DNA from 4 places in the Arthrobacter sp. 754 genome. Region 1 is predicted to be linked to each of the others. Evidence: riboswitches for the same ligand, from Rfam matches in the RefSeq annotation. Region 1 holds a riboswitch; each other region holds the start of a gene.

The links. Region 1 has a riboswitch for S-adenosylmethionine ahead of ABIA70_RS02065 (aminotransferase class V-fold PLP-dependent enzyme). Riboswitches for the same ligand answer to the same signal wherever they lie in the genome.
Region 2: linked by a shared signal. The riboswitch ahead of ABIA70_RS13010 (cobalamin-independent methionine synthase II family protein) and the one ahead of ABIA70_RS02065 (aminotransferase class V-fold PLP-dependent enzyme) in region 1 are both predicted to bind S-adenosylmethionine.
Region 3: linked by a shared signal. The riboswitch ahead of metX (homoserine O-acetyltransferase MetX) and the one ahead of ABIA70_RS02065 (aminotransferase class V-fold PLP-dependent enzyme) in region 1 are both predicted to bind S-adenosylmethionine.
Region 4: linked by a shared signal. The riboswitch ahead of ABIA70_RS20070 (DUF1737 domain-containing protein) and the one ahead of ABIA70_RS02065 (aminotransferase class V-fold PLP-dependent enzyme) in region 1 are both predicted to bind S-adenosylmethionine.

The regions. Positions count from the first base shown of each region.
Region 1 covers NZ_JBEPSC010000001.1:426,345-434,030, forward strand. Annotated here, with positions in the region: gene aroA (3-phosphoshikimate 1-carboxyvinyltransferase) at 1-480, shown strand, start outside; gene rsgA (ribosome small subunit-dependent GTPase A) at 464-1,579, shown strand; gene hisN (histidinol-phosphatase) at 1,634-2,446, shown strand; SAM riboswitch class IV at 2,615-2,728, shown strand; gene ABIA70_RS02065 (aminotransferase class V-fold PLP-dependent enzyme) at 2,765-4,192, shown strand; gene ABIA70_RS02070 (class I SAM-dependent methyltransferase) at 4,286-5,044, shown strand; gene ABIA70_RS02075 (metal-dependent transcriptional regulator) at 5,071-5,787, shown strand; gene ABIA70_RS02080 (fluoride efflux transporter FluC) at 5,799-6,203, shown strand; gene ABIA70_RS02085 (fluoride efflux transporter FluC) at 6,203-6,598, shown strand; gene ABIA70_RS02090 (hypothetical protein) at 6,684-7,052, shown strand; gene ABIA70_RS02095 (hypothetical protein) at 7,157-7,291, shown strand; gene ABIA70_RS02100 (S1C family serine protease) at 7,294-7,686, opposite strand, start outside.
Region 2 covers NZ_JBEPSC010000004.1:193,028-200,713, reverse strand. Annotated here, with positions in the region: gene ABIA70_RS13020 (DUF3151 domain-containing protein) at 1-388, shown strand, start outside; gene ABIA70_RS13015 (uracil-DNA glycosylase family protein) at 554-1,186, opposite strand; gene ABIA70_RS13010 (cobalamin-independent methionine synthase II family protein) at 1,401-2,609, opposite strand; SAM riboswitch class I at 2,622-2,727, opposite strand; gene ABIA70_RS13005 (adenylosuccinate synthase) at 3,003-4,292, shown strand; gene ABIA70_RS13000 (YegP family protein) at 4,626-4,988, shown strand; gene ABIA70_RS12995 (RNA polymerase sigma factor) at 5,211-5,762, shown strand; gene ABIA70_RS12990 (hypothetical protein) at 5,759-6,628, shown strand; gene ABIA70_RS12985 (CoA-binding protein) at 6,683-7,177, opposite strand; gene ABIA70_RS12980 (O-acetylhomoserine aminocarboxypropyltransferase/cysteine synthase family protein) at 7,174-7,686, opposite strand, start outside.
Region 3 covers NZ_JBEPSC010000002.1:698,926-706,611, reverse strand. Annotated here, with positions in the region: gene ABIA70_RS08615 (zinc-dependent alcohol dehydrogenase family protein) at 1-765, opposite strand, end outside; gene ABIA70_RS08610 (MFS transporter) at 769-2,151, opposite strand; gene metX (homoserine O-acetyltransferase MetX) at 2,332-3,447, opposite strand; SAM riboswitch class IV at 3,460-3,574, opposite strand; gene ABIA70_RS08600 (bifunctional o-acetylhomoserine/o-acetylserine sulfhydrylase) at 3,644-4,996, opposite strand; gene ABIA70_RS08595 (VOC family protein) at 5,203-5,841, shown strand; gene ABIA70_RS08590 (CPBP family intramembrane glutamic endopeptidase) at 5,948-6,727, opposite strand; gene ABIA70_RS08585 (histidine phosphatase family protein) at 6,853-7,533, shown strand; gene ABIA70_RS08580 (DeoR/GlpR family DNA-binding transcription regulator) at 7,561-7,686, opposite strand, start outside.
Region 4 covers NZ_JBEPSC010000008.1:74,600-82,285, reverse strand. Annotated here, with positions in the region: gene ABIA70_RS20090 (GNAT family N-acetyltransferase) at 1-148, shown strand, start outside; gene ABIA70_RS20085 (acetyl-CoA C-acetyltransferase) at 240-1,436, shown strand; gene opgC (OpgC domain-containing protein) at 1,453-3,942, opposite strand; gene ABIA70_RS20075 (hypothetical protein) at 4,083-4,577, opposite strand; SAM riboswitch class IV at 4,704-4,819, shown strand; gene ABIA70_RS20070 (DUF1737 domain-containing protein) at 4,833-5,108, shown strand; gene ABIA70_RS20065 (rhodanese-like domain-containing protein) at 5,105-5,515, shown strand; gene ABIA70_RS20060 (O-succinylhomoserine sulfhydrylase) at 5,516-6,724, shown strand; gene ABIA70_RS20055 (glycoside hydrolase family 26 protein) at 6,734-7,686, opposite strand, start outside.

The DNA.
Region 1 (7,686 bases):
CTGGGCGCGGAAGTCAGCATGGCTGACGGTGTCCTGACTGTTACCGGCGGACCTGAGATCAAGGGTGGCAATTTTGCCGAAACGAGCGAACTTGCCCCTACCGTCGCGGCGCTTTGTGCCCTGGCCAGCGGTCCTTCAACGTTGACCGGCATCGCTCACCTGCGCGGCCACGAGACAGACCGGCTCGCAGCACTCGTCACCGAAATCAACCGGCTCGGCGGCGATGCCGAGGAGACCAGCGACGGCCTGGTGATCCGCCCTGCCAAGCTGCACGCGGGCGTCGTCCACAGCTACGCCGACCACCGGATGGCAACCGCGGGCGCCATCCTGGGCCTGGCGGTACCCGGTATCGAGGTCCAAGACATCGCCACCACAGCCAAGACCATGCCGGAGTTCACGCGGATGTGGGCGGACATGCTCGCCCAGGGCGGATCAGCAGCTGCGGTGGCGGAAGGTTCCAGCGATGGCGCGCAGCACTGATTCCTGGGATGAGTCCGATGTCCGGATCCGGCCGAGCAAGAAGGGTTCCCGGCCGCGTACCAAGGACCGGCCCAGCCACGACGACGCCGTCACCGGCCGCATCATCACCGTTGACCGCGGCAGGTATACCGCCATTGTCGGTGAAGGCTCAGGGGACGAACGGGTCATCATTGCCGCGCGGGCCCGCGAACTGCGGCGTTCCCCCGTGGTGGCCGGCGACTTCGTCTCCCTCGTAGGGGACGTCTCCGGCGAACCGGACACGCTGGCCCGCCTGGTCAGGATCCAGGACCGCCGGACCCTGCTTCGCCGCAGCGCGGATGACACGGACCCGATTGAGCGTGCCGTGGTGGCCAACGCTGATCAGTTGGTGGTGGTGGTGGCCGCCGCCAATCCCGAGCCACGCACAGGCTTTATTGACCGCGCCCTCGTGGCCGCGTACGACGCCGGCATTGAGCCGCTGCTGCTCGTCACCAAGGCGGACGTCAAGGACCCTGCTGAACTGTTGTCGAATTACGAGCACCTGGACTTTCCGGTCATCATCAGCCGGACGGCAGACTCCGCAGCTTCGGGCATCGACGCCCGCTCGGACGACGGCCTCTCCGCGCGGCTGGACAGCGATGCGGTGGAGCAGCTCCGGGCGCACCTGGACGGGAAAGTAACGGTGATGCTGGGCCACTCCGGCGTTGGCAAGTCCACCATGGTCAACGCGCTCACGGGAGCGGAACGTGCCACTGGCGGCGTGAATGCGGTGACGGGCCGCGGCCGCCACACGTCGTCGTCGGCCCTGGCCCTGAAACTGACCGACGCCCCGGCGGGCAGCTGGATCATCGACACCCCTGGCATCCGCTCGTTTGGCCTGGCCCACGTGGACCCGGACCGGATCCTGCGGTCTTTCCCGGACCTGGAGCCGGGCACTGATGCCTGCGAACGCGGCTGCAAGCACAACGCCGCCGCCGTCAACTGCGGAGTGGACGCGTGGGTGGCCGCCGGCAACGCGGGCCCAACCGGACCGGCCCGGCTCGCATCGCTGAGGCGGCTGCTGGGCGCAGATCCGCGGCTGGAAGGCCAGGAAACCAAGGAACTGGGCAGCATCAGCTAGCTGCTGGACGCCCACCTCCCCGGCTCAGCAGCCGGAAGACGGTAGTTTGTAACCATGATCCAACCCGCTTCGAGCTACAACGATGACCTGCGCCTGGCCCATGTGCTGGCCGATTCCGTGGATGACCAGACCATGAGCCGCTTCAAGGCACAGGACCTGCACATCGAGACCAAGCCTGATCTGACGCCGGTCACCGACGCGGACAAAGCCGCCGAGGAAGCCATCCGCGGCCAGCTCTCCCGCTCGCGTCCCCGCGACGCCGTGCTCGGGGAGGAATTCGGCAGCTCCGGTCACGGGTCCCGACGCTGGATCATTGATCCGATTGACGGCACCAAGAACTTTGTCCGGGGCGTTCCGGTCTGGGCAACGCTGATCGCCCTCGTAGACGAAGGCGAACCGGTGGTGGGAGTGGTCAGTGCACCCGCCTTGGGGAAGCGCTGGTGGGCGGCCAAAGGCGCCGGTGCCTACATGGGCCGGTCGCTCGCGGCCGCCACCCGGCTCCGTGTCTCGGACGTCTCCAAGCTGTCAGATGCCTCACTCTCCTATTCGAGCCTGGGCGGCTGGAAGCAGCGCGGCAACCTCGATGACTTCCTGGGCCTGACCGAGGACGTCTGGCGCACGCGCGCGTTCGGCGATTTCTGGTCCTACTGCATGGTGGCCGAAGGTTCCGTGGACATCGCCTGCGAGCCTGAGCTGAACCTGTACGACATGGCTGCGCTGGTCCCCATTGTGGTGGAAGCCGGCGGCCGCTTCACCTCGCTCGAAGGCGTGGACGGGCCGTTCGGCGGCAACGCCCTGGCCACGAACTCCATCCTGCACTCCGAGGTCCTCAAGCGGTTGAATCCGGATCTGGACGATCTCCTCTAGTCCGGTTCAGGAGCCTTTTTCCGAACATTCGACGGCGGGCGCCTCCTCAAGGGGGCGTCCGCCGTCGTATCTTCGGACAAAGCAGGGACCACCCAAATGCGCGTAACAAAGCCCTTAACATTCGTCCGGGCTTTTTCCCGGCCGAGGAGATGTCCTACGCTCTTAACAGGTCACGAGTGCCAGCGCTAAACCCCGGTTTGCTGGCCGGCAACCCTCCATTCGCGGTGGGGTGCCCCGGGTGACGACCAGGCCGGTCCGGAACGGACCCGGCAAGCGCGGATTCCCGGCCACCGGGCGTCCTTTCAAAGTGAGGTCTCCGTGACAACTGCCACTGTCTCCCCCCATGCCGTTTCCCCTGTTCGCACACCCAACTCCGCTTTCGGCGATCCGTTCGCCATCGCCGGGCGCCCCCTGTCCGCCGTCACCGGCGCTGAAATCCAGGCGCCGCTGATCCAGGGCGGCCACATCCGTTACGCCAACCTGGATTACGGCGCATCGGCACCGGCCCTCTCCGTGGTGTCCGCCTACCTGAACGAGATCCTGCCGTTCTACGCCAGCGTCCACCGCGGCGCCGGCTATGCCTCGCAGATCAGCACCTCGGTCTACGAGAACTCCCGGAACGTCGTGCGTAGCTTTGTGGGCGGCCGCCCGGACGACTCCGTGATCTTCACCCGGAACACCACGGACTCGCTGAACCTGCTGGCCGGCTGCCTTCCGCTGACGGATGGACGGCCAACCGGCGATGTGCTTTACCTCGACATCGAACACCACGCCAACCTCCTGCCGTGGCAGGGTGTCCCGCACCGCAGCGTCGTCGCCGCCGACACGATCGCGGGGACCATCGCGGCGCTCCGTGCCGAATTTGAGCAGGGAAGCGTCAGCCTCCTCGCCGTCACGGGCGCATCCAATGTCACCGGCGAAATTCTCCCCATCAGAACCCTGGCCACCTTGGCCCACGAGTTCGGGGCCCGGATTGTGGTGGACGCCGCCCAGCTCGCTCCGCACCGCCGGATCAACATCACCGCTGACAGTATCGACTACGTGGTCTTCTCCGGCCACAAGCTCTATGCCCCGTTCGGCGCCGGTGTGCTGGTGGGCCGGACGGACTGGCTCGACGCCGGCAAGCCCCACCTCGCCGGCGGCGGCGCCGTCCGTGAGGCACGGCTCGACGGCGTCAGCTGGGCCACGGGCCCCGCCCGGCACGAGGGCGGCTCCCCCAACGTCCTGGGTGCGGCCACGCTGGCCCGCGCTACCCAGGTGCTCGCATCACTGGATCAGGAACGCTGGCACGCCCACGAATCAGCCATCAGGGCTTTCCTGGTGGAAGGACTGCAGAAAATCGACGGCGTCACTGTCCACCAGATCTTCTCAGACACGGACGCCGAAACCGGCACCATCGGCGTCGTGAACTTCTCAGTTGCCGGCTACGATGCGGGACTGGTGGCTGCCTATCTTTCGGCCGAGCACGGCGTCGGCCTCCGGGATGGCCGCTTCTGCGCGCACCCGCTGCTGAAGCGCCTCGGACTTCCCTCGGGATCGCTGCGGGCGAGCTTTGGAGTGGGGTCCCGGCTTGAGGACGCACAGCGACTGCTGGCCGGCATTGAGCAGCTCCGAAGCACGGGCCTCGGTTGGGATTACGTGGTGGATTCAGGTCGCTGGGTTCCGGCCAACGACACCCGCACGTACCCGGAGTGGGCGCCGAACACACCCGGCACCGCCGGTGCGGCACCGTGCCTTGATGACTGAGCTTTCCTGATCAGCAGGCCACGATCAGGCGGCTGCGGTCCCATGCGGTAAATTCGAAGGATACCCATGGGCATCAGTTGAAGGAGGCCGCACGTGGCACGGGGTGGCCCCAGGCTTGACCACAGCCGCCGCCGGGAGCTCGGCCAGAGCTTCGAGGCTGGCGGGGAACACTACCAGCGGGTACGCCCCGGCTACCCCGGCGAATCAGCGGACTGGCTGATCCCGGCCGGGGCCAGGGACGCCGTGGACGTCGGCGCCGGCACGGGCAAGTTCACCGCCCTCCTGCTGGAACGCGGCCTCACGGTCTCAGCGGTGGACCCCTCCGGGGACATGCTTGAACAGCTGCGCGCCCAATACCCTGAGGTGTCCATAATCCAAGGGACAGCAGAGGCGACAGGGCTCCCGGACTCTGCGTTCGACGTCGTCAGCGTTGCGCAGGCGTGGCACTGGTGCGATCCGCTGCCCGCTAGCACGGAACTGGCACGGATCCTTCGGCCCGGTGGAACGCTGGGGCTGATCTGGAACCAGCTCGACACGTCCATTCCCTGGGTTCACCGGCTATCCCGCATCATGCACGCAGGCGATGTGTACAAGCCTGGTTTCCGGCCGGTAGTGGGGCCCGGGTTTGAAGGCCTCGAGAGTCATGTCACCCGGTGGGAGGACAGCCTGAGCACTGCGGACATCATGGAGCTGACGATGTCCCGCAGCTATTACCTGCGTGCCACGGAGGCAATCCGCGGCAAGGTCTTGGCCAACCTCGACTGGTATCTCCACGAACATCTGGGACACGATGCCGACGAAGACATCAGCCTGCCGTATCTGACCCTGACATGGCGGGCAGCCAGGGTGTGATGCCCGCCAGCAGGTAGGCTTGGGGGGTGAAGACCAGCGCGCCCTCCTCCTCCATCGAGGACTACGTCAAGGTCATATACGGCTTTACGGAGTGGCAGGCCAAACCCATCACGTCCTCGCAGTTGGCACAGCGCCTGGGCGTTGCGAACTCATCGGTCTCGGAAATGGTGCGCAAGCTCAAGGACCAGGGGCTGGTGGACCATAAACCATACAGCGCCATCACCCTGACACCTGCCGGCGTTCGGCTTGCGCTTTCCATGGTGCGCCGCCACCGCCTGATCGAAACCTACCTTGTGCAGGAGCTCGGTTACAGCTGGGACGAAGTCCATGATGAAGCCGAACTGCTCGAGCATGCGGTGTCTGACACGTTCATTGAGCGGATGGCCACCAAGCTGGGCAACCCGCAGCGGGACCCGCATGGCGACCCCATCCCCTCGGCAGACGGCACGGTGCTGTTGCCTCCCGCCCACCTGTTGGCTGAACTCGATGAGGGCCACACTGGCAGGATCACGCGCATCAGCGACGAGAATCCGGACCTGCTGCGATACCTGGCGGCGGAGGAAATAGACCTCGACGCCGAGGTGGAGGTCCTGGGGCGCAGGCCGTTTGGCGGCGCCCTGATGGTGCGGATCCGCCACGCCGGCAGGAGCCGGGATTACGATCTGGCGGATGAAGTGACGGCGGCGCTGTGGGTTCACAGTGACCACGCCCACGCGGGCTGTGTCCTTGTACCTGCCTCATGAGAATCGCCGGAATGCCTGACTGGCGGGCATGGCTGGCAGTTGCTTTGGGTGGATTTGCCGGCACGGAACTCCGCTACGGCCTGGGACTGGTTTTCCCTGAATCAGCCGGCCAGGTCCCTTGGACCACGCTGGGCATCAACGTGACGGGGAGTTTCGTGCTGGCCGTTCTCACAACGCTCTGGATCGCCAGGCCGGCCACGGCTTTCTGGCTTCGCGCGGGCCTGGGGCCGGGCCTGCTGGGCTCGTTCACCACGTTCTCTGCGGTGGTGTTCTCCGTGGACCAGTTGGCCCGGGCGGGCGGGCATCCCGTGTGGATCTCCTACCTCGCGCTGTCCCTTCTGCTCGGTCTGGGTGCCGCGGCTGGCGGCTGGCGGACGGGGCGGCTGGTGGCTGACCGGCTGACGGTGGTCTCATGATGACTGCTGTCCTCGTGGGAGTATTCGGGATGGCCGGCGCCCTGTTGCGCTTCGCCGTCGACAGCTGGTTCGCCCACCGGGCGGGACGCCGCGCCGCCGTCGACTCCGCTGGTAGGCCCCGGCACTGGCCGTGGGCCACGCTGATCGTCAATGTCGGCGGGTGCCTCATCATCGGACTGTCCATCGGTATTACCGGGCGGCTCGGTTTGGACACTGCATGGCAGCTGGCCGTCGCCACCGGGCTCGCCGGCGGGCTGACCACCTTCAGCTCTTGGACGACGGCGACGGTCCGGCTTCTGAGCGAGTCGCGGTTCGGCGCAGCGGCCCTCAACGTGGGCGCCAACCTGGCCGCCGGTTTCGCGGCTGCGGCCCTGGGCATCGCCATCGCTTCCTAGCTGAAAATTCCCCCAGGCGCGGTGCCGCCGTCGTCGTTCGTTTACCGCTTAGCTGGTTTGGCGCGGTCCCGTATCGTTGACTGTGATGATTAGCAGACGCGACGCGGCAATTGCCCTTGATGTACCGATGGAAATGGCGCAGCGCCATGGCATCCCCAAACGCCTGACCGAAGCCGAGCTGGGCGAAATCCTGGACAATCCCCCGGCCTGGCTGACCCAGTCACGGGCGAACCGGACGGGCAAGCGCCCGGTCTGGGTCCACCTGGAATGTGCCGTCTGCGGCTACGAAGAAGCGGCCCGCCCTAAAAAGTGGTGGCCGGAATTCACGTATGTGATCTGCGGGCACCATGCGCCCGGTGAAGTTCCGCAGGTGCGGCAAGGCTTTATCAGGAGCGAGTTCGACGGCGTCGGCACCCGTTTTGTGGGCATCGCGGACGTCCCGGTTCCGGACTGATCCAGGGCTGATTCCGTACCCGTTCAGGGCATTACATTCGGGCACAAAAAGGCGTATTTTACGAAGAGGGACGCAGCCCGTCCCCCTGCTGTAAGGAGCACGCCATGCCTGACAAGACACCCCACCAGAACCTGTCGAAGAAGCCGGTTAAGACCATCAAGGAAAAACGCGCCGAGAAGAAGGCCAAGAGCCCCGAAGGTGCGCAGGACCCTGTAGCCCACCTGAAGAAGCGCCGGTAGCTTTACCCGCCGTTCTCAGCCATCTCTTCCGGGACGGCCGCCAGATTCAGTTCCTTGCCGTCCCTCAGGACGCTGATCTGCAGGTGCTGGCCGATTGCATCGGCGAACAGCAGCTTCTGCAGGCTTTCCGCGTTGCTGACGGGGCGGCTTCCGGCTGTCATGATGATGTCCCCCGCCTGCAGGCCTGCGTGGTCGGCCGGGGAACCAGCCAGAACCTCCACCACCCTAAGCCCGTCCCGCTGGCCCGTCCTGATCACGGCACTGGCATTGAGGCGGATGGGTGTGCTGACAACACCTAGATAGGCGCGCCTGACGCGGCCGTCCTTCAGCAGGGCTGAGATGATGCGCCGGGTGGTGGCGTTGATCGGTACGGCCAGGCCCAGCCCGGCGCCGGC
Region 2 (7,686 bases), on a different contig from region 1:
GCCCACGCTCCTGCCTGCCGAGACCGAGGTCTACCAGCAGCTGGAAGCGGGCCAGGAGGCCCTGGATCTCGTGGCCAAAAACCCGACGTCCTCTCTCCTGTGGGCCGTGCTGGCGGAAGAGGCGTGGGCCGAGGGCCGCGTCATCGATTCCTACGCCTACTCCCGCGTCGGCTACCACCGCGGCCTGGACTCGCTGCGCCGCAACGGCTGGCGCGGCACCGGTCCCATCCCGTGGGAGCACGAGCCCAACCGCGGCTTCCTGCGTGCGCTGTATTCGCTGGGCCGGGCCTCTTCGGCTATCGGTGAAGCGGAAGAGCCGGAGCGGATCGAGAAGTTCCTGAACGATTCGGACCCGGCGGCAAAAGCGGCCATCGAGGCGGCAGCCTGACAAGCACCACCCAAGCCAACGCGGGGTCACTTTCCGCCCAATAAACCACCGTTTTTGGGCGAGAAAGTGACCCCGCGTTGCTTGTTAAAGTACGACGGCGGCCGGTCACCTTTTTGTGGAAGGGTGTGACCGGCCGCCGTCGTTAAGCGAAGGAGCGGGTGGGGACTAGCTGGCCTTCGTCAGTCCCGTGCGGGCCATGGCGTCGGCGTAGGCGACTCGCATTTCCTCGAGGTACTGCTCCTGCCGGGCGGGGGTTCCGGCGAAGGCGCGGCCGCTGAGGCTGCGGACCTTGTAGGTCTTCAGGCCGCGGCGCCAGATCATGGGCACTTCGGTCTTCAGGAGCAGGTTGGCCAGGCGGTTGGCTTCGGTGCCATGGGCAACGATCACCGAGGCGCGCGGCACCAGGGCAAGGAACTTGAGCAGGGGCTTGAGGCCGGAGGCAATCTGGTCCGGGGTGAACTTGCCGTTGGGCTCTCCGTCGGTGTGCCAGGGGTGGACGTTCCACGGCATCACACACTCAGGGCGCAGGCCCAGCTTCCACTGGATGCCGAGCATGCGGGTGGTGGCGTCGTCGTCTCCCGCAGTGATGAAGCCGGACGGGTCCGCCTCGCCGATGTTGGAGAAAAGGCTGATGATGCGGCACTCGTCGACGTCGTGCATCGGGTCAACGTAGGGGACCTGGGTGTGCGGCTTGACGCTCTGCAGTGAATCGCACAGCTCGTTGACTGCGGCAACATTTGGATCGTAACGGCGGTTCAGGAGCTGTTCGCGGAATGATTCGGGTGCCAGGGCTGTCATGAAGGGCAATGTCTCCTGCGGGGATCGGTGCTGCTGCCAATCCGGAAAATGGGCGCGTGGTGGGCACGCCAAGTCCGGGGTGGTTTGAAATGTGTTGTGGACCGATTCCTGGTCGGTCTCTATCAGTTTAGCAAGCCCCGCAAAATGCAGGGCCCGTCCCGGGCCTTCCCGTGACGGAAGGCACAGGACGGACCCTGCAGCTGGATCGAAAAAACTACCAGAGACGCTTGGTGGCGCGGCGGGCGCCCTCGCCCAACGCCTCCAGCTTGGCCCACGCAATCTGCGGGTGGACGCGCCCGCCCAGGCCGCAGTCGGTGGAGGCGATGACATGCTCCCTGCCCACCAGCTCGGCGAAACGGACAATCCGGTCCGCGACGAGGTCCGGGTGCTCCACCACGTTGGTGGCATGTGACACGACGCCGGGGATGATGACCTTGCCCTCGGGCAGCTTGGTCTCCTCCCAGACCCGCCATTCGTGCTCGTGGCGGACGTTGCCGGCCTCAAAGGAGTACGCACCGGCGTTGACCTGCAGCACCGAGCCGACGATGTCCCCGAACGGGATGTCCGTGGTGTGCGGGCCGTGCCAGGAACCCCAGCAGACGTGGAGGCGGATCTGTTCCTGGGGCAGGTCACGCAGGGCCCAGTTGGTGGCCTCGACCCGCAGCTGGATGAACTTGAGGTAGTCCTCCAGGGTGGGTTCCGGGTTGATCTGGTCCCAGCTTTCCGCGAGGGAAGGATCGTCGAGCTGGACTGTCAGGCCGGCGTCGATAATGGCCTTGTATTCCTCCCGCATCACGTCAGCGCAGGCGTAGAGCAGCTCCTCATCGGACTTGTAGTACTCGTTGGCCACGCGGGCACAGGAGCCGGGGGACAGGGAGGCCACAAAACCCTGGGTGAGGCTTGCGGCGGCAAGTCCTTTTTTCAGGTTGGTGACATCGGAGTTCACCAGGTCCTGGCCGGTGTAGGTCAGGGGCCCGGTGATCTTCGGCTGGGAAACGCTCTTGCGGTGCGCCAGGATGCCCGAGGATGGATCGGTGTAGGCGTCGTTGAAAGCCAGCCGATCGCGGCGGTCCGGGAACGAGGTCAGCACAATGTGCCCCGGCGACGAGCGGTGCACGGTGGCGTCCTTCCACCGGTCCACATCTGTGGGTTCCAGGCCGCCGAGCCGCGCGAACGAGTAGTTCCACCAGGCGCCGTAGTCGACTGAAGTGGACATGGTGTGCCCGTATTCGCCGTCGTTGGGAATGTCCACCCCCACGTCTTTCTGCCGCTGGACGACGTCCACCACCGAGGACTCGAGCAGTTCGAGGAATTCCGGGGTAATGCCTTCGGTCTCCTTCGCGGCGTTGGCGGCGATCAGCTCCGGCGTGCGGGGCAGGGAACCTGCGTGGGTAACCTGGATGTGGTCAGTGTTAAGCGACATGGGGAATTTTCCTTTCCATCGGTCCTGGCAGTAGCACCTGCGCCGGCAGGTTTGTCCTGCTCAAACGCGGTTGCTGCGGCGTCAACGATCCAGGTCTCTCGGCCGCTCCGGATGGGTACTCTCACTTAATGGCATCTGCAGGGCCCGGGCAAGTCCGGGCCGGATTGTTTCGTGTGTGAACCCCGCCAGGCCGAACGAGTGGAGAAACCCCGGCGTCGGCTAAACTTGGGTGGTAAGAGCCCCGAACTCTTGCGTGGCAGGGCGTCCTAACCGTTCCCGCCAGGCTGTTGCCTTCGGGGCATTCTCATGAACGGCGCCGGCCTTTGATGACCCTCCCGCGAATAAGCGGATGGGGCACCCGGAGTGCGGCCCGAACGAATGGGGGAGGATCCCATGCCAGCAATCGTGATCGTAGGAGCCCAGTGGGGCGACGAAGGAAAAGGCAAGGCCACAGACCTCTTGGGTGGCCGTGTCGACTACGTCGTTAAGCCCAATGGCGGCAACAATGCCGGGCATACCGTCGTCGTAGGCGGTGAGAAGTATGAGCTCAAGCTCCTTCCGGCCGGCATCCTCAGCCCCAACGCGGTTCCCATCATCGGAAACGGCTGCGTGGTGAACCTCGAGGCCCTGTTCGAGGAAATCGATGGCCTGGAGGCCAGGGGTGCGGACACGTCCAAACTGCGTGTTTCCGCCAACGCCCACCTGGTGGCGCCTTACCACCAGGTGCTGGACAAGGTCACGGAGCGCTTCCTCGGCAGCCGCGCCATCGGCACCACCGGCCGCGGCATCGGCCCGGCCTACATGGACAAGGTGGCCCGCCTGGGCATCCGCGTCCAGGACGTCTTTGACGAATCCATCCTCCGCCAGAAGGTGGAAGGCTCGCTGCGCCAGAAGAACGAACTCCTGGTCAAGGTCTACAACCGCCGGGACATCGAGGTGGAGGAGATCGTCAGCTACTTCCTCTCCTTCGCCGAGCGCCTGCGCCCGCTGGTCATCGACAGCACCTTTGTCCTGAACAAGGCGCTGGACGAGGGCAAGGTGGTGCTCATGGAGGGCGGCCAGGCCACCTTCCTGGACGTGGACCACGGGACGTACCCGTTTGTCACGTCCTCGAACCCGACGGCGGGCGGCGCGTCAGTGGGTTCGGGCATCGGCCCTACCCGCATCTCCCGCTCGATCGGCATCATCAAGGCCTACACCACCCGCGTCGGTGCCGGACCGTTCCCCACGGAACTGTTCGACGAGATGGGCATGTACCTGCAGAAGACCGGCGGTGAGTTCGGCGTCAACACCGGCCGCCCGCGCCGCTGCGGCTGGTACGACGCCGTCCTGGCCCGCCACGCTTCCCGCGTCAACGGCTTCACGGACTACTTCGTCACCAAGCTGGACGTCCTGACCGGGATCGAGCAGATCCCGGTGTGCGTTGCCTACGACGTCGACGGCGTCCGGCACGACGAAATGCCCATGACGCAGACCGAATTCCACCACGCCGTGCCCATCTTCGAGTATTTCGAGGGCTGGAAAGAGGACATCACCGGCGCCCGCACCCTGGAGGACCTTCCGGAGAACGCGCGGAACTACGTGCTTGCCCTGGAGAAGCTTTCCGGTACGCGGTTCTCCGCGATCGGCGTCGGTCCGGACCGCGACCAGACCATCGTGGTCAACGACCTCATCAAGGACTAAAGTCCACACACGTACGACGCCGGCGGGTCACCTGAAAGGGTGGCCCGCCGGCGTCGTTGGTTAAGTCGCGGGTCCCAGGGCGGCCTCAGCTCTGCCGATCAGGCCTGGGCGGGCAAGGGCGGGGTCTGCGGGCGGTGGTACGCAATTTACACAGGGTTTACCCGGCCGGTCTTGTGAGGCTCCCGGAGCGGCGGCCAGACTCTTAATCACACGCTGAACTGATCAACAGATCGTTCGACCAGACCCGCGGGAGACGGACGCAGCAACGCGTCCACGCAAGCCGGAGGCGAAGACGTCGCCGGAAGGTGGCCCCGCAGACCGGAAGGATTTGCCATGGCCGGGATGTTTGAAGTTTTTGTGGACGCCGATTCGCTGTTCAGGTTCAGGCTGATGGGGCCGGACGGAACCGTGATGGCTGTGTCGGAGGCGTTCGCTGACAAGCCGGCGGTGGCAGCCGGGATCGCGGCCGTGCGGGAGTGCGCCGGGACGGGGCTGGTCACGGACCTTTCACGCCCGGCCCCTTCCTCCGGAGCCGCGGCCCAGCCGGAGCTGGTAAACGCTCCCGCTGCGGTCCAGCCGAACTGCGACGAGCAGCGGGTTCCGGTGACCAGGCTCCGCCCCTTCGACCATGCCAAGGCGCCGCGGCGGCTGGCCCCTGCACCGCGCTGGATCGGAGCAGCACAGGCTCCCGCCTGAGGCCCAAAAAAGAATTTCAAAGTTTTTTGTGACCCGGCGTAACCCTTCGGCCCTTGCCAGCGATTACCCCTATGAAGAGCCGGTCTGGAACTTGTCCCCCATCATGTTCCAGGCCGGCCTTTTTGTCCCCCGGCCGCCACGTGTGGCGGCCTGCAGCAGGGTTACCGGAGGGTAAAGTTGGCGGGGCAAGCCCCGTCCCCCTCACCGAAAGCCCTGCGTCCCGTGACCGATGCTCTGACAGATGACGTTTTGCGTGTACGCGCGCGCGATCCGGAGCTGTTCACCATCGTGTACCGAACCTACGCGTCACAGGTCCTGGGCTACCTCACAGCCCGCGGAGTAGAAGATCCGGAGGCGGTAATGCAGGAAGTCTTCCTCGCCGTCCTGCCGCGGCTTGAGACGGTCACCGGTGGGGTTTCCGGGCTGCGCACATTTGTCTTTTCCGTGGCCCACGCCCGCATGGTTGATGATCACCGGCGGCAGCGCCGCACGCCTGTTGAGCTCTCGTTCGAACCGGACCTGGACCAGCGTGAGGACACGTCGGCTGAGGCTGAGGTCCTCCAACGGGTTTCCCCGCAGGAGGTCCTGGACCTGCTCAACGGGTTGCCGGACGATCAGCGGGAAGTTTTGTCCCTGCGCCTTGTCGGCGGCCTGACCGTCGAACAGGTCGCGGACGTCATGGGGAAGAGTACCGGTGCTGTAAAGCAGCTGCAGCGCCGCGCCCTGGTCAAACTCCGCGAGGAGTCCGCTGTAAAGGAATATGTGGTGCCATGACTTCGCCCCCCAGCCCGCTGCTTACCCGTTCCCTTGTCCGGACCGTGGACGACATGCTGATCGACGCCGGCGAGACCGATGCCAGGCTTCGCGCCGCGCTGCTCTCACTGGGTTCCCTCCGCTCCCTGCCGGTCCCCGAGCCCGGTGCTGAACTGGCAGCCATGCTCCTGTCCGGCCCGGCCCACGAGCTGGGCCACCGTCGCCTGCTCCGGCGCCACCGGAGCTCCGTGGTGGGACTTGCCGTGATCGCCGGGATGGGATTGGGCGTCACCGGAGTGGCTGCCAGCGGGTCCGTTCCGGACGGGTCCACGAACAGCTCCGTCCAGCAGATGCTGGCTGACTGGAGCCCCGCCTGGACCATTGCGGCAGCTCCGCTTGCCGTTCCGGCGGACGCCGGCCTCCCTGTGGAGTTGCAGGCTCCCGGGGACCAGACAAATGGCGATCAGGCAGTCGGGGACGGCGCTGCGGAACAGCCAGGCACTTCCGGCCTTGGAGCCGCCCAGCCCGGGAACCCGGGAGCCGGGGCGTCCCAGGCCGGGACGGGGCAGCAGGGCAACTCCGGTTCCGCCGGAAAAGGAAATGGAGCGGACGGCTCCTCGTCGAAAGCGAACGACGGCGGCTCAGCCGGCAATGCGGCGGGCGGCAACGGGGGCGGTACTGCTGCGAAGGATGCAGAGTCCGGGGAAGGCGGGGAACCGGGAGGCAAAGCCGGTTCTGACGCTGCCGCCGGTCAGGGCAAGGCAGGGAAGTCCGGCCCCGTCACCTCTACCGTGGAGGAAGCTGCCACCTTGCTTGCCACAACTGGAAAAACCGCGGCCGGAAAAGCTGACGCCGGCCAGATCTGGCTGAACAAGTTCAGCCGCTGACAACGCACCGGGCGCGAACGTGCGCCGGGAACGTGGTCAGCGGGGAAACTTCTGTCAGGAAAGCAGTTGCCGCTTCGAGGAGATCACGCCGGTATCGAAGCCGGCCAGGTGCAGGCCGCCATGGAACCGGGCATGCTCGATCTTCACACAGCGGTCCATCACCACGTTGAGCCCGGCAGCTTCAGCGTCCGCGGCCACTTCCTCATGCCACGATCCCAGCTGCAGCCACAGCGTCTTGGCACCGGCGGCAATGGTCTCGGCCAGGACACCCGGGAGATCATCGTGCTTGCGGAACACATCCACGATGTCCGGGCTCTCCGGAAGGTCCGCGAGGGTCGCGTACGTGGGCTGGCCAAGGATTTCCTTCACTACGGGGTTCACGAAATAGACCTTGTAGCTCGTAGAGGACTGCAGGTACGTCGCCACAAAGTAGCTCGCCCGCGACGGTTTGTCCGAGGCGCCCACGATTGCGATCGACTTGGCCTGCCGCAGCAGGTTCAGGCGATCCGGCGCGGACGGTCCGGTCCAGGTGCGTTCGGTGGTGCTCATGCGCTCGCTCCAATCGTGCAGGAATCCGCGGGTTCGGTGGCCGTGCCGCCCGCGGCGGTGGCCGTGCCGGTCGCCGCGGCCTCGGTCAGGGCCTGGTCAAGATCCCACAGGATGTCCTCGATGTCCTCAAGCCCCACGGAGATGCGGACCAGGTCCTCGGGGACCCCGGCGGACTCAAGCTGCTCGGGGCTCAGCTGCTGGTGCGTGGTGGATCCGGGGTGGATCACCAAAGTTCGGGAATCACCCACGTTGGCAAGGTGCGAGGCGAGCTGCAGCGCTTCGATGAACTTCTGCCCGGCCGCCCGGCCGCCCTTCACGCCGAAGGAGAACACGGAGCCCGGCCCCTTGGGCAGGTACTTCTTGGCACGCTCGAAATGCGGGTGCGAGGGGAGGCCGGAGAAGTTCACGTAAGCCACGCGCTCGTCCGCCTCAAGCCATTCCGCGACGGCCTGGGCGTTCTCGAGGTGTTCGTCAAGGCGCTGGGGCAGCGTTTCGACGCCCTGCAGCAG
Region 3 (7,686 bases), on a different contig from region 1:
GGCTTCGGCGATCAGCCGTTCGGCGTCCTCGGGCGTACCGACAGCGGTGGCGCCGCAGTCCAACGCCAGCTGGTGTTTGCCGGTATTGGGATCAATGGCGATCACTGAGGAGGCACCGGCGAGCGCAGCAGCCATGACCGAGGAAAGCCCCACCGCGCCGAGGCCGAACACGGCGACGGACTGGCCGGCCTTCACAGCCGCCGTATTGAGCACAGCGCCCATTCCGGTGAGGACGGCGCAGCCGAACATCGCCGCAACGGTGTCCGGGACGTCGTCGTCAATCACCACGACGGATTCACGGGCCACGACGGCGTAATCGGCGAAGGCCGAGACGCCCAGGTGATGGTTGATCCGCTCCCCCCTCCGGGTCCGGAGCAAAGCCTCCCCGTGGAGCAGGTCACCGGAGCCATTGACCTCGGCGGCCCGGTGGCAAAGCGCAGGCCGGCCGGCGGTGCAGGCGCGGCACGTGCCGCAGCTGGGGACGAAGACCAGCACTACGTGGTCCCCCACCTGGACATCCCGGACGCCCTCGCCCAGGGTTTCGACGCGGCCCACCGCTTCATGGCCCAGTGCCATCGGCAGCGGCCTGACCCTGGAACCGTCCACCACCGACAAGTCCGAATGGCACAGGCTGGAATAAGTGATGGCCACGCCCACCTCGCCGGCCCGGGGTGCGGGCCGGTCCAGGGTCTCCACCACCAGCGGCCTGGCTTCGCTGTAGCTGGTGCCGGACGGCACCGTGGAATAGAGGACCGCTGCTCGCATGCGCTACTTCTTCTCGGCTGCCAGCAGGTCTGCCGTGCCCTGGGCGTCAGCGGCATCGACGTCGTGCAGTGAAATGCCGCGGGTTTCCTTGAGGAAGAACACAGAGACTGCCGTGACGACGCATGCTCCCAGGAGGTACAACGCCACCGGGGTGGAGGATTTGAAACTGCTCAGCAGGGAGCTGGCAATGATCGGTGCCAGCGACCCGGCAACTATGGACGTCACCTGGTAGCCAAGGGAAACGCCTGAGTAGCGCATCCGGGTGGGGAACATCTCTGCCATGATCGAGGGCTGGCCTGCATACATCAGTGCGTGGAAGAGCAGCCCGATGGTGATCGCGGCGAGGATGATCATGTCGTTTGCGGTGTCCATCATGGGGAAGGCGAAGAAACCCCACGTCCCGCCCAGGACCGCCCCTGCCATGTACACCGGCCGCCGGCCAAAGGCATCCGACATTTTTCCAACGAGCGGGACTGCGCAGAAGTGGATGAAGTGTGCCACCAGCAGAAGGAGCAGGATCCGGGAGGTATCGGTCTGTACGACGACTTTCAGGTAGGTGATGGAGAACGTCACCACCAGGTAGTAGAGGATGTTCTCGGCAAAGCGCAGCCCCATGGCCGTAAAGACACCCCGCGGGTAGCGGCGGAAGACTTCAGCGACACCATAGCCCTTCTTCTCGACGGTGACTTCTTTGCGGGCCTCCAGGAAGATGGGGGCATCCTGGACTTTGGTTCGGATGTAGTAGCCGATGACGACGATGACGGCCGAGAGCCAGAACGCCACCCGCCAGCCCCAGCCGAGGAAGGCTTCCTGGGAAAGCGTGGAGGAAAGGGTGAACAGCACACCGGTGGCCAGCAGGTTACCCATCGGAACGGCGGACTGCGGCCAGCTGGACCAGAACCCGCGCGACCTGTTCGGGCTGTGTTCCGCCACGAGCAGGACGGCTCCGCCCCACTCGCCGCCGACCGCGAAGCCCTGGACAAAGCGGAGGAACACCAGGAGGGCCGGAGCCCAGTAGCCGATCTGGGCGAAGCTGGGCAGGCAGCCCATGAGGAAGGTGGAGACCCCCACCAGGATGATGCTCAGCTGGAGGAGCTGCTTGCGGCCGAACTTGTCACCGAAATGGCCGAACACTATGCCGCCGATGGGCCGGGCGACGAAGCCCACGGCGTAGGTGACGAACGCGGCGATGATGCCGTCCAGCTCTGTCCCTGAGTTGGGGAAGAACATTTTGCCGAACACCAGGGTGGCTGCCGAGGCATAGAGGAAAAATTCGTACCATTCAACGACGGTGCCGGCCATGGAGGCCGTGACGACTTTTCTCAGGCCTGAAGCCTTGACATCGGGTTCGACTACGCGCCTTCCGGCGGAGTTTTCCATGCTCATTTGAACTCTCCTTCGGCGTCGCCATCGACACCACTGGGACCTGCCTTTGGCGGCCGTGATGACGGGCGCCACGGATCGCCGGGTCCCAAGAGTATGTTCCGCGCAGGACTTAACATCAACCCCGAAAAATGCAGGCCCTATCTGCAAAAATGCACAGGCGCCCTGGGCCTGGCCGGTTCGTCAGCCGGCGAGGTGCCGCCGGAGGGGGTCGCTGAGCTGGCCGATTTCGGTGAGGAAGCCGTCATGGCCGATGGGGGCCTCGATCACGTGCACGTCCACGTCGCCAGGCAGGGCATCCGCCAGTTCACGGGACTGGGACGGGAAATAGAGCCGGTCACTGTCCACTGCGGCGACGAAGAACCTGGCCGTGGCGCGCCCGAGCGCCTCGTGGAGGGATCCCCGCCCGCGGCAGATATCGTGGCTCATCAAAGCGTCTGTGATGGCGATGTAGCTGTTGGCGTCGAACCGCCGGACGAGTTTCCTGCCCTGGTGGTCCAGGTAGCTTTCAACCTGGTAACGGCCGCGCGCCCCCAGTGCCTCGGCCTGCAGCGGCGATTCGGCGATCTGTGCCGAGCGTCCGAACCGGCCATCGAATTCAGCGGCCGAGCGGTACGTGATGTGCGCGATGCGCCGCGCCAGTGCCAGGCCATCCTCGGGGAGCGGGCCACCGTAATAGTCGCCGTCATTGAAGTTGACGTCCTGGCGGATGGCCAGGGTCTGGGCCTGGGCGAACGCGATCTGTTCGGCCGTGCTGGCGGCGCCGACAGAGATGACGGCGCAGCGCTGCACACGCTCAGGGTAGGTCACGGCCCATTCCAGGGCGCGCGCCCCGCCCATGGAGCCGCCCAGTACGGCAAACCAGCTGTGGATGCCCAGGGCATCGGCCAGCCGGGCCTCAGCCGCCGTGGTGTCGCGCAGTGTTACCAACGGGAACCGGGACCCCCACGGCTTCCCGTCGGGAGCTTCGGAGGACGGTCCGGTGGAGCCGTAACATCCGCCGAGGATGTTGATGGAGACCACAAAGAACCGGTCAGTGTCCACCGGCGCGCCGGGTCCGGCGAGCTGTTCCCACCAGCCTTCCTCGTCGCTGTCCCCACGGGTCACATGGGTGCTTCCGGTCAGGGCGTGCTCGATGAGGACGGCGTTCGATCCGTCGGCATTCAACGTGCCCCAGGTTTCGTAGGCCAGGGTGACGTCGGGAAGGTAACCGCCGGCTTCCAGCTGCAGGCCGCCGATGGTGGCATAGCGGACAACCCCGTGTCCTGGGGCGGCGGTTCGGGAAATCGTGATCGTCATGGCAGGACCTTTTCTACGCGCTTGCCCGCCGTCAATTGACCGGCAGGCCAGGTCCTCACCCGGGGCACCCCGCCGCGGAGGAGGGTTGCCGGCCAGCAAGCCGGGGCTGTCGCTGGCACTCATGACCTGCTTCGAGTGTACGAAACAGCCGGCGCTTGGCGCTAAGCCTGTGACAGGTTGTGACTTCAGCGGATGCCTACTGCCGCTCCTCACCTGCCGCCGCGGCTGCTTCCGCCGCGCTTTTGGCCGCACGGAAGCCGGCTTCGAGGTCGGCGAGGATGTCATCGATGTGCTCGATGCCGACGGAGAGGCGGACGAGTCCGGGGGCCACCCCCGCTATGGCCTGCTGTTCGGGCGAGAGCTGGCTGTGCGTGGTGGAGGCCGGGTGGATGACCAGAGAGCGTACGTCGCCGATGTTGGCCACATGGGAGTGGAGCTCCAGGGCGTCCACGAACCGCTTGCCCGCTTCGGCTCCCCCGGCGACGGTGAAGGAAACCACAGCCCCGGTTCCCTTGGGCCCGTACTTCCGGCCGCGCCCGTACCAGGGGCTGGAGGGCAGACCGGCATAGGCGACGGATTCGACGTCGTCCCTTGCCTCGAGCCACTGCGCCACAGTGGTGGCGTTGGCGACGTGCCGCTCCACCCGAAGGCTGAGGGTTTCGATGCCCTGGGCGATCAGGAAGGCGTTGAAGGGGGACACTGCCGAGCCGAGGTCCCGGAGCAGCTGGACGCGGGCCTTCAGGATGTAGGAAAGGTTGGCGCCGAGGGCACCGCCTGCGCCCAGGTCGCGGGCATAGACCATGCCGTTGTAGGTGGGGTCCGGGGTGTTGAACCCGGGGAACCGCTCCGGGTCCTTGCCGAAATCGAAGTTGCCCGAATCCACGATCACGCCGGCAATCGCGGCGCCGTGTCCGCCGAGGTACTTGGTGGCGGAATGCACCACAATGTCCGCACCCCATTCGATGGGCCGGATCAGGTACGGCGTGGACAGGGTGTTGTCCACGATCAGCGGGACTCCGGCGTCATGCGCCACCGCGGAGATGCCCTCAAGGTCCAGGACGTCCTGGCGGGGATTGGACACCACCTCGCCGAAGAACAGCTTGGTGTTCGGCTGGACGGCTTCCCGCCACTGGCCCAGGTTGTCAGGATCGTCGACGAACGTGACGGAGATGCCGAATTTCTTCAGCGTGTGCGCCAGCAGGTTGTACGTGCCGCCGTACAGGCTGGGGCTCGCCACAATATGGTCACCGGCTTCGGCAACGTTCAGGATGGCGAAGGTTTCCGCTGCCTGTCCCGAACTCAGCAGCAGCGCGGCCAGACCGCCTTCCAGGCTGGCGATCCGCTGTTCGACGGCGTCCTGCGTGGGGTTGCCGATCCGGGTATAGATGGGTGCCAGTTCCGCGAGCGCGAAGCGGTTCGCAGCGCTTTCCGCGCTGGGGAAGACGAACGACGTCGTCTGGTAGATGGGCAGCGCCCGCGCACCGGTGGCGGTGTCAGGTTCCTGGCCGGCGTGGATCTGGCGTGTTTCGAAAGACCAACCCTGGGACATTTACGGCTCCTTTGACGTGGTACTGGCGCTCATCACCTTCGGTTCAGTGTAGGAACGGGCTGCGGGCCGGGAACAGCATTGTGACGAACATGGTCACTGCTGCCCGTCGTGGCCGAAGGAGGGGAAATGGTGGCCCAGGAAGGGCCCAAAACCAAGTAAGGGTACCCTTAGCTGAGAGCCTCATCACAAAGTGCCAAGATGAGGGCATGCGCATGGATCACGTCTCTTACGCCTGTGAACAAGATGGCCTCGTTGCCACCACCGAACGTATTTCGTCCGCCCTCGGCGTCGAAGCCGTGAAGGGCGGAGTGCACCCGCGCTTCGGGACCCGGAACATGATTATTCCCCTGGCCGGCCACAAATATCTTGAAGTTGTGGAGGTCCTGAACCACCCCGCGTCCGACAAGGCTCCTTTCGGCCAGGCTGTCCGGGCGCGGTCCGAAGCCGGTGGCGGCTGGATGGGCTGGTGCGTCGAAGTGGACGACCTCGCCCCGTTCGAAGACCGCCTCGGCCGCGCCGCCGTCAACGGCAACCGCAAGTTCCCGGACGGCCGTGAGCTCGTCTGGAAGCAGATCGGCATCCTGGGCCTGATCGCGGATCCGCAGGTGCCCTACATGCTCAAGTGGGAGGGCGACCCCGCCCTGCACCCCTCGAACGCCTACGAGAGCAACGTCAAGATGAGCTGCCTGACCATCGCCGGCTCCGCCGAGCGCGTGACGGAATGGCTGGGCGAGCCCGTGGAGAAGCCCCTTGAGGACGTGGCCGTTGAATGGGTTGCCCCGCATGGCACCCCGGGCATCCTGTCTGTAACGTTCGAAACCGCCACCGGGGCAGTCACGATCTGAGACCAGTCCTGTGTGATCCGGAAAACCTTCGGCCGCCATCAGCGGGTGCCAATGATGTCACCTACCGATGGCGGCCGAATTTCCTTAAGCGGGCCCTGCGCCCTGCTCAGCCCAGGCCCACCGCCTTGCCGAAGAGGCTGAAGCCGACGAAGGCAACGATGTCCAGCAGCGCATGTGCGATGACCAGCGGCATCACCCGTTTTGTCCTGGTGTAGAGCCAGGCGAAGACCACGCCCATGACGGCATTGCCAATGAACGGGCCGAAGCCCTGGTACAGGTGGTAGCTGCCCCGCAGCATCGAGCTGGTGAAGATGGCCAACGGAATGCTCCAGCCGAACTTCCCGAAGCGGTTCAGGAGATAGCCCACCACAATGACCTCCTCCACCACCGCGTGCCGCATTGCTGAGAGGACCAGCACCGGAATCGTCCACCAGTAGGCGTCAAGGGCGCTGGGGATGATGGCCGTGGTGATGCCCAGTGCACGGCCCGCCGCGTAGAGCCCCAGCGACGGAATTCCGATCAGTGCCGCCAGGCCAAAGCCCTGCAGCAGGTCCCGCCCGGGCCGGGCGAAGTTGAACCCCAGTTTGCTGAAGGCTGAGCCGCTGCGAGGACCCTCCCCAGCCCCCGGCTGCCGGTGGTCGGTGAGGAAATAGATGACCAGCAGCACGGGCACAAGGGCGAAAATGATGTCCAGCAGCTGGTAGGTGAGATCGAAATATTCGCGGGTACTCTGCGAACGGTTCAGCGTGGACGTGCCCTCCGCCAGCGGCGCGCGGGTCATCTTGTCGAGCAACTGCACCACGGAGTAGACGGCGGACTGCCCCAGGGACAGTCCCAGCACAATCCAGACTTCAATCCGCAGCCGACGGCGGGAGGGAACCAACATGGTTCCATCTTGCCTGTAGTTTCCGGATCTTCGCTGGTCCACTTGCCGCTGTGCGGGAGCGTTGGCCAAAAACCCACATTAGGTGAGAGAGCGCCGAAAGGGGAACGACCATATGCTTGGGGCTTATGAGTGCTCCCGGCAAAATCATCATGATCCGGCACGGCCAGTCCGCCGCCAACGCGGATACTTCCATCTACAACAGGGTCCCGGACTACCGGATTCCGCTGACTCCCCTGGGGCTGGCCCAGGCCACCGCGGCCGGCGAACGCATCCGCCGGGAGCTGGACGGCCGGCAGGTCTGCGTCTACGTCTCCCCGTACCTGCGGGCCTACCAGACGCTCGAGGCACTGAATCTTGGCCCCCTCACGGAGCGCGTGATTGAAGAGCCGCGGCTCCGGGAGCAGGACTGGGCGAACTTCCAGATCAGCGGGGACATCGAGGACCAGAAGGAACTCCGCAACGCCTACGGCCACTTCTTCTACCGCTTCCGGGAGGGTGAGTCCGGGTCGGACGTCTATGACCGGATCTCATCCTTTATGGAGACGCTCTACCGCCACTGGTCCAAGCCGGACTACGCCCCCAACGCCCTCCTTGTGACCCACGGGCTGACGATGCGGCTGTTCTGCATGCGCTGGTTCCACTGGTCCGTGGAGTACTTCGAATCCCTGAACAACCCGGACAACGCCGATGTGCGGACCCTGGTGCGCACCGACCTGGACAAGTACCGGCTCGACGTTCCGTTCAGCCAGTGGGTGGAGCGCCGGGTGGATGAGACAGTCCTGGACGCACCGCCGGTGGTTTTCTAGGGCAGTGGTTTCCAGGGCAGTAGCTTCCTAGCGCGGCGCCACAATCACTTCCGTGCCGTTGGCTTCAAACGCTGCTTTGTCCTTGGCGGAAATTCCGGCGTCGGTGATCAGCCGGTTGAATGCGTAGCCGTCCATGGTGGCGAAGGCCCTGAC
Region 4 (7,686 bases), on a different contig from region 1:
CCAGGCGGCAACGCTCGTCCACAACGGCCCCTCACGCAGGATCCTCCGGCGCACGGGATTCCAGGAAATCGGGGTGGCCCCGGAGTACCTGAAAATCGCGGGCAGATGGCAGGACCACCTGCTGCACCAGTTGATCCTCCACGGCTGAAAACACGCAAAACCGGGGCCCTAACGGCCCGCCGGATTTCGCCTATGCTGGCCCTGAGACCTCCTGGATCCGCAGCATGGAAAGGCACACCATGAGCAACGACGCTCGCATTCCCGTCATCCTCGGCGGCGCCCGTACCCCTTTCGGCAGGTTCCGCGGCGGACTCTCACCCTTCTCGTCCAGCCAACTCGGTGCCCATGCCATCCGGAACGCCCTGGAACGCTCGGGCGTGGCGCCGGAACAGGTCCAGGCCGTGATCGTGGGCCAGGTCATCCAGGCCGGCGCCGGCCAGGGACCGGCGAGGCAGGCCAGCCTCGCCGCCGGCATCGGCTGGGACGTGCCCACTGTGACCATCAATAAGCTTTGCCTCTCCGGCCTGACAGCCGTGATCGACGCCGCCCGGATGATCCGCGCGGGCGAGGCCGATTTCATCGTGGCTGCCGGCCAGGAATCCATGACCAACGCCCCTCACCTGCTGCCCCGGCTGCGGGCCGGCGTTGCGATCGGCGATACCCCGCTGCTGGACTCGCTGAATTTTGACGGCCTCCAGGACCCCGTCTCCGGAGAACTGATGGGTTCGGCAACCGACGCCGGCAACACACGGCTTGGCATCAGCCGCCAGGACCAGGACACCGTGGCGGCCCGTTCCCACCAACGTGCCGAAGCTGCCAGGGAAGCCGGAATCCTGGCCGAGGAGATCGCTCCCGTGGAGGTGCCGCAACGCCGCGGGCCCGCCGTCGTCATCGATGCAGATGAAGGCATCCGCGCCGGCACTACCCTTGAGGCCCTGGCGGCGCTGAAGCCCGCCTTCTCCACGGACCCGTCCGCCACCATCACGGCAGGTTCCTCGTCCCCGCTGTCCGACGGTGCCGCTGCCGTGGTGGTTGCCAGCAAGGCTGCGGCAGAGGCAGCCGGCCTCACCTGGATTGCGGAAATCGGCAGCCACGGGCAAACCGCCGGACCGGACGGCTCCCTGCACTCCCAGCCGTCCCGGGCCATTGAGCGGGCACTGAAACTTGAGGGGCTAAGCGTCGATGACCTGGACCTCATCGAGGTCAACGAGGCCTTCGCCTCGGTGGTGCTGCAGTCCGCCAAGGACCTTGGGATCGACGCCGGGATGATCAACGCCGACGGCGGCGCCATCGCCTTGGGCCACCCTGTGGGCGCGTCCGGCGCCCGCCTCGTGCTGCACCAGGCACTCGCGCTGAAACGGCGCGGCGGCGGGACCGGCGTGGTGGCTCTGTGCGGCGGCGGCGGCCAGGGCGAAGCCCTCATCCTCAAAGCCTGAGGCAGCTCGGCGGCGGTCAGGTGGGGATGATCCGGAACAGGAAACGCGTCCGCACCATGGTCCAGAGCAAGCCCAGGATCACGACGTAGGCCGCGGTGTTGACGAGGACATCGCCCAGGCCCAACGCCGGGATATTCGCGATCACCGCTATGAGGACCACGTGGATAACGAACACGTAGAGCGTGGCCCGGCCCAGCGGGATGAGGAACCAGCCAAGGGCACGCTCCACCGGTTTCCAGTAGGCGGTGAGGAACGCGTAGGAGGCCACTATCAGGACCAGGACATTGAGCAGGCGTCCGGGGGCCAGGTAGGTGCGCGCAAAGAAGGAGTCGTACATACTCCGGTAAACACCGTCCGGAATGACAGCCAACCGCACATCGAAGCCGTTGGCGAGGTAAGGGTTGCCCCAGGACAGGAACGCGAAAACGGCTGCGCCCACAGTGCAGGCAGCCACCGCCCACGGGTTCGCCGTGAGCCAGGCCACGAGCTTCCGCCGGTGGAACCCCGCCACGAGGCCGATCACAAACAGCACCTGCCACACCATCAGCGGAAAAGAATCCTCGAACTGGGAGGGAAGCAGTCGGAAGCGGGTGGCCGCCCCTAGCCCGTAGACGCCCAGTGTGGCCGCCAGCACCCACCAGGCTTTGCCGCGGTTAAGCGCCGCAAGAATCAGGGGACTGGCCAGCAGGAGAATGACGTAGAGGCCCATGACGTTGAACTGCCACGGCCCGAACTGCAGCAGCAGGATGGCGGGAAGAAGCTGCGGCGGCACCGGAAACTCGAAGAGCGATTCCATGCCGGCATAAAGATCGTAAGTGCGCCCGGCGGAGCCATGCCCTGCACCACCTGTCCCCTGGTCCGTGTAAGAGGTAAGGGAGGCGGTCTGAAAGACCGGCACCAGGGATACCAGGAAGATGCCCAGCAGTACCACCAGGGCCGTGACATAGAGCTTTCCGGCCCGGCGCGCCGTCAGGTCCACCACGGTGCCAAAGTCATCCCTGACCCGCGGCCCGTAAACCATTCCCACCACCAGCCCGGAGAAGAGCACGAACAGCTCCGCGCCGGAGACAAAGCCCACCGCCTCCTGGGTCAGCAGCTGGAAGAGGGACGTCATGCCGAGGTGGTTCACCACCACAAACACGATGGCCAGGCCGCGCAGCAGGTCCACCCGGGAATCCCGCTTCGAAGGATCGGCATAGCCCCACGCACCCACCGCAGAGACTCTTCGCGGGAGTTGCCATAGCGCCACCAGGAGGACAAGCAGGGCCACACCCACGCTCCAGGCGGCGGCACCGGTCACGGTGTTGGCCCGGGAGTGCGCCTGTCCGGTTCCCAGCTCAGTAACGGGGCCGGTGACCAGTCGCGATGCCGCGAGCCGGGCACGCGCGGCCGCCGCCACCTCAGCATTTCCGGTGATGGTCCAGTCGATACTGGCAACACCGCTGTCCCGTGTGCTGACCCGCTCGTCCCACACCACGGCAGCTGTCCTGCTGAAGCGCGCCGACGTGGCAGCTTCAAGCGTCTGGTCCCACCAGCCTCCCTTGATCTCGGCCTCCGCAGCCCCGCCGGCCGAGGGGCTGTAAAACGCTGCCGTCTGCAGGAGAAAGGGCTTCCCGGCTTGCTCCACGTAGGTGGCGTAGAAGTCCTCGTTTCCGGCGCCGGCCAGCATGGACGCCAACTCTCCGGACGCAGGCACGGTGTTGACGGCGGCTTTCCCGGCTGTGTCGTCGTGGTAAGCCGAAAGCCCCGCCCATTCGACGGCGTTGTCTCCGGGATAGTAGGGCGCATACGCACTGTCTGTGCCGTCCCACGCACCGTCGCTGTTGGTGTCCAGCAGGGCGAAGCCCTCGCTCCCTGCGGCAGGGGCGTTGCGGTTCCGTTCAAAGGGGTAGTCCCGCCCAACGTATGGTTCCCAGACCATGAGCGTGCCGGCGTCGTCCGTTTCCTTGAACTCCGCGGCGACGGCACGGAAGGCAGCACGGTATGCCGCCGGCTGCTGGCCCCAGTCAACCCAGCTGCCGTTCATGTCCGGGGCGAAGCGCACCAGCATCGTGCCCTGGAAGCCGGCCGAAACGTTGGCGACCTCAGCAGCGAACGCCCGGGCCGCCGCCGCGTCGATCTGTTCGAGCGGAACGGTGGGCTTGACGGTGAACATTGCGTGGGAGCCAACGGCTGACGCCTGGTCCAAAAACTGCCGGAGATTGTCGGCCTCTGCGTCGCGGAACGGGATGGAGATGTCGTGGCCGAACACCGCGGGGGTGGCCCCCAGCCGTTCGGCAAAGGACCCGGCCGAGTCCTGGCCCCACTCAAGGACAGCGCCCAGCAGCGGCTTTCCTGCCTCCGGGGCCGGTCCGGGTTGGGCGGCTGCGGCAGCGCCGGCCGGCAGAAGGCTGGACAGGAGGGTGGCCAGCAGGAGCAGGGCCGCAAGAAGTGCTGACGTCAGCGGGCTGCGGAGTCCGGGTGCGGCCGACGGCGGCACGCGCCTGAGTGCGGTGGCTTTCGGCATGCTGGTGTGGACCCTCCCCCGGGACGGCTTTGCAGTGATGGCGGCCGGCGCCACCTGCGGAAACTCTATCGGTCCCCGCAGGCCTGTCCGGGCGTTGCCTTGCGCCCCCGCCTCCGCGTCAGCCGCCAGGAGGACCGGCCTCAGCCGGCCAGGATAACCATTGGCACCAGGCGCTCCACGCAGGAGACCCGGACCAGGCTCTCCAGTCCTGATGCCGCCCTGTTGTTGACCCCGGTGTCGTCACACCAGTCCAAGGCGTAGGGGTAGGCGGTGACCCCGGCGTTCCCGGCGGCCATTCCCGCCGGAACGGTAAACACGAAAGTGAAACCGCCGTCGTCGGTCATCGGAGCAAGTCCCTCCAGCACGTTGATTCCGGCAGCGTCCCGAACCGTCACCTGGACCTTGGCGTCCGCGCCGTAGCGGGCATCGCACGTGGTGTCCTGCGCGCTGACCGTGACCTGGTCTCCCGGCCGCGCTTCCGACGGCGTGACGCTGTAGGCCGGCGGCAGGCAAGGCGGCGGACCCGGAACATCCCGGCAGCCGGCCACGCCCATTAGGATCGAAGCTCCGCACAGGGCCGCGGCCAGCCGCCGTACCCGGGTTCCCCCCGCCCTTTGGTTCCTGCTGTCCGCCATGGCCTGATTGTCCCGCCCGGATGGTGAGGGGGAGAAGCACGCGCAGGTTACGAAAGTCCGGCTTGGTTACGGAACATGACGACGGCGGCGGTGCGGCCGGGCGGGCCGGATGTTACGTTTTTGGGGAGTAATGAGAACCGGCGCCAAGCCCTGACTGGCCGGTCGGCAACCCTCCCTTTCGCGGCGGGGTGCCTCAGGTGAATACTCGGCATATCGACCCATTCGAGCTGCAAGCGTGAAAGAAGGAGTTCCGTCGTGTCCGACGCACCTGCCCCCGAAGAAAGATTGTCCTACCGGCTCATCACGGGGCCGGACGACAAGGCTTTCTGTGAACGGATTTCCACCGCCTTGGCCGAGGGGTACGTCCTGCACGGCAGCCCGGCCGCCACATTCAACGGCAGCAGCGTGATTGTTGCCCAGGCACTCATCCTCCCGACGGCGATCGCGAGCGCGGATGCCGCCGTCGCCACCGCTGTTGAAGACCTTGAATCGGGCGACGACCTCGACTTCGACGGCGAGGGCCACGCATGAGCTACGCCGGAGACCTCACCCCGCTGGAAGCCTGGGCCAAGCTGGAGCAGGGCGCCATCCTGGTGGACGTCCGCACCGAAGGCGAATGGGCCCACATCGGCATCCCGGACACCAAGGCCACTGACAACGACCCCCTGTTTATCCAGTGGACGTTCCCCGGCGGGATCCCCAACCCGGATTTCCTCACCGACCTGACCCAGCAGGCCCCGGAGGACCCAACCACCGAGCTCATTTTCCTCTGCCGCTCCGGCCAGCGGTCCATCGCTGCCGCCATCGCCGCGACACAGGCCGGCTTTACCTCCTTCAATGTCCTGGAGGGTTTCGAAGGCGAGCCCGACCGCTACGGCGAGCGAACCGTCAACGGCTGGAAGAACCGCGGCCTGCCCACCAACCTCGGAAGCAAATAAGTGACCTTCAACAAAGATGCCGCCGGCTGGAGCCCTGACACCCAGGCCGTCCGCGGCGGGCTGGACCGCACCAACTTCCAGGAGACCACCGAGCCGGTGTTCCTGAACTCGGGCTTCGTCTACGAGTCGGCCGCCGCAGCCGAACGCGCCTTCACAGGCGAGGACGAACGCTTCGTCTACTCCCGCTACGGCAACCCCTCCGTTGCCACCTTCCAGGAACGGCTCCGCCTGCTGGAGGGAACCGAGGCGTGCTTCGCGACGGCGTCCGGCATGTCCGCTGTCTTCACAGCCCTGGGTGCGCTGCTGGCAGCCGGGGACCGGGTGGTTGCCGCCCGCTCACTGTTCGGCTCGTGCTTTGTGATCCTGAACGAAATCCTGCCGCGCTGGGGCGTGGAGACGGTGTTCGTGGACGGCCCTGACCTGGACCAGTGGCGCGAAGCCCTGTCCGAGCCCACCACGGCCGTTTTCTTCGAATCGCCATCGAACCCCATGCAGGAAATCGTGGACATTGCCGCGGTCAGCGAGCTGGCGCACGCGGCCGGGGCCACCGTCGTCGTCGACAACGTTTTTGCCACTCCCCTGCTGCAGCGCTGCGGCCAGTTCGGCGCGGATGTCATTGTCTACTCCGGCACCAAGCACATTGACGGCCAAGGCCGGGTGCTGGGCGGTGCCATCCTCGGGACCAGGGAATTCATCGACGGTCCGGTCAAGCAGCTGATGCGCCACACGGGACCCGCGCTGTCCGCGTTCAACGCCTGGGTGCTGACCAAAGGCCTGGAAACCATGGCGCTGCGCGTGAACCACTCGTCCGCGTCCGCGCTGCGGCTCGCCGAATGGCTCGAACAGCAGCCCGCCGTCAGCTGGGTCAAATACCCCCTGCTGAAGTCGCACCCGCAGTACGAGCTGGCCGCCAAGCAGATGAAGGCCGGTGGCACCGTTCTCACACTGGAACTTGCGACGACGGGCGGCCGCTCGGGCAAGGACGCCGCCTTTGCGCTGCTGGACGGGCTGCGGATCATCGATATCTCCAACAACCTGGGCGATGCCAAGTCCCTGATCACCCATCCGGCCACCACCACCCACCGCGCCATGGGCCCCGAAGGCCGGGCCGCCATCGGGCTTAGCGACGGCGTCGTGCGGCTTTCGGTTGGCCTGGAGGACGTGGACGATCTCATCGGCGATCTGGAACAGGCGCTCAAGCAGATCTGATACGCCGCCTTAGCGGCGGGCGGCCAGCGCCGAGGAGAGGGCAGATGCCGACGCGGCACTGCTGTTGATCCGCCAGTCGGTCTCCTTGTTCAGGTTGAACCAGACAAAACCGGAGACGTCCGGCTGTGCCCTCAGGTAGGAGACCAGCGCGGTGTTCCAGTCCGGTTTGCTGCCGCCGGTTTCGGTGCTCGCCGTTTCGGTGATGACGATCTGCTTGCCGGGGGCGATTGTCCGGAGCGCGGCCAAGTGCGGCCCGAACACGGCGTCGGGCAGCTGCCAGGAACTCCACACCTGGGTGGTGCCCCAGTTGTAGGCGTCCAGGCCCACGGTGTCCACGTACGCATCGCCCGGATACAGCACGGACGGATCAACGGACCCGCCTCCGTTGGGCGCCCACACCCAGTTGACGTTGGTTGCTCCGGCTGCGCTGACGAGATCGTGCACGTGCCGCCATGCCTGGATGTAGTCCCCGGGACCGTTGCCGTTGACCGCTTCGGCCCACGGGTACCAGTTGCCGTTCATTTCGTGGGCGAACCGAAGCATCAGCGGCTTGCCCCATGATGCAAGGGCACCTGCCCACTGGCTGATGTACGGGTCGAAGTCTCCCGCGGTGATGCGGGCAAGTGCGTAGGCGGGCTGGGTCACGCCGGCGCCGGCGATCCACGGTTCCCAGGTGACCAGCGGCATCGCGCCGCGCTGCACCACCGATTCCAGTTCAGAAACCGGCGGGGCCTGCCGGAAGTCCTTGTAGGACAGGACGATGCCAGGACTTTCCCCCACCAGCCCCGCCACAGCGTCAAGCTCAGTGTCCGCCGCAGCCCCGCCCGGTGTGGCGACGCCGAAACGAAGGAACGCTGCACTGACAGGTGGGACCCCGGCCAGGACGGTGAACGTTGCGGTGACCGAGGTCTTGCCGGCAGTCGCCGTCAGCGCCACAGGACCCTGCGCGGTTGCCCCGACAG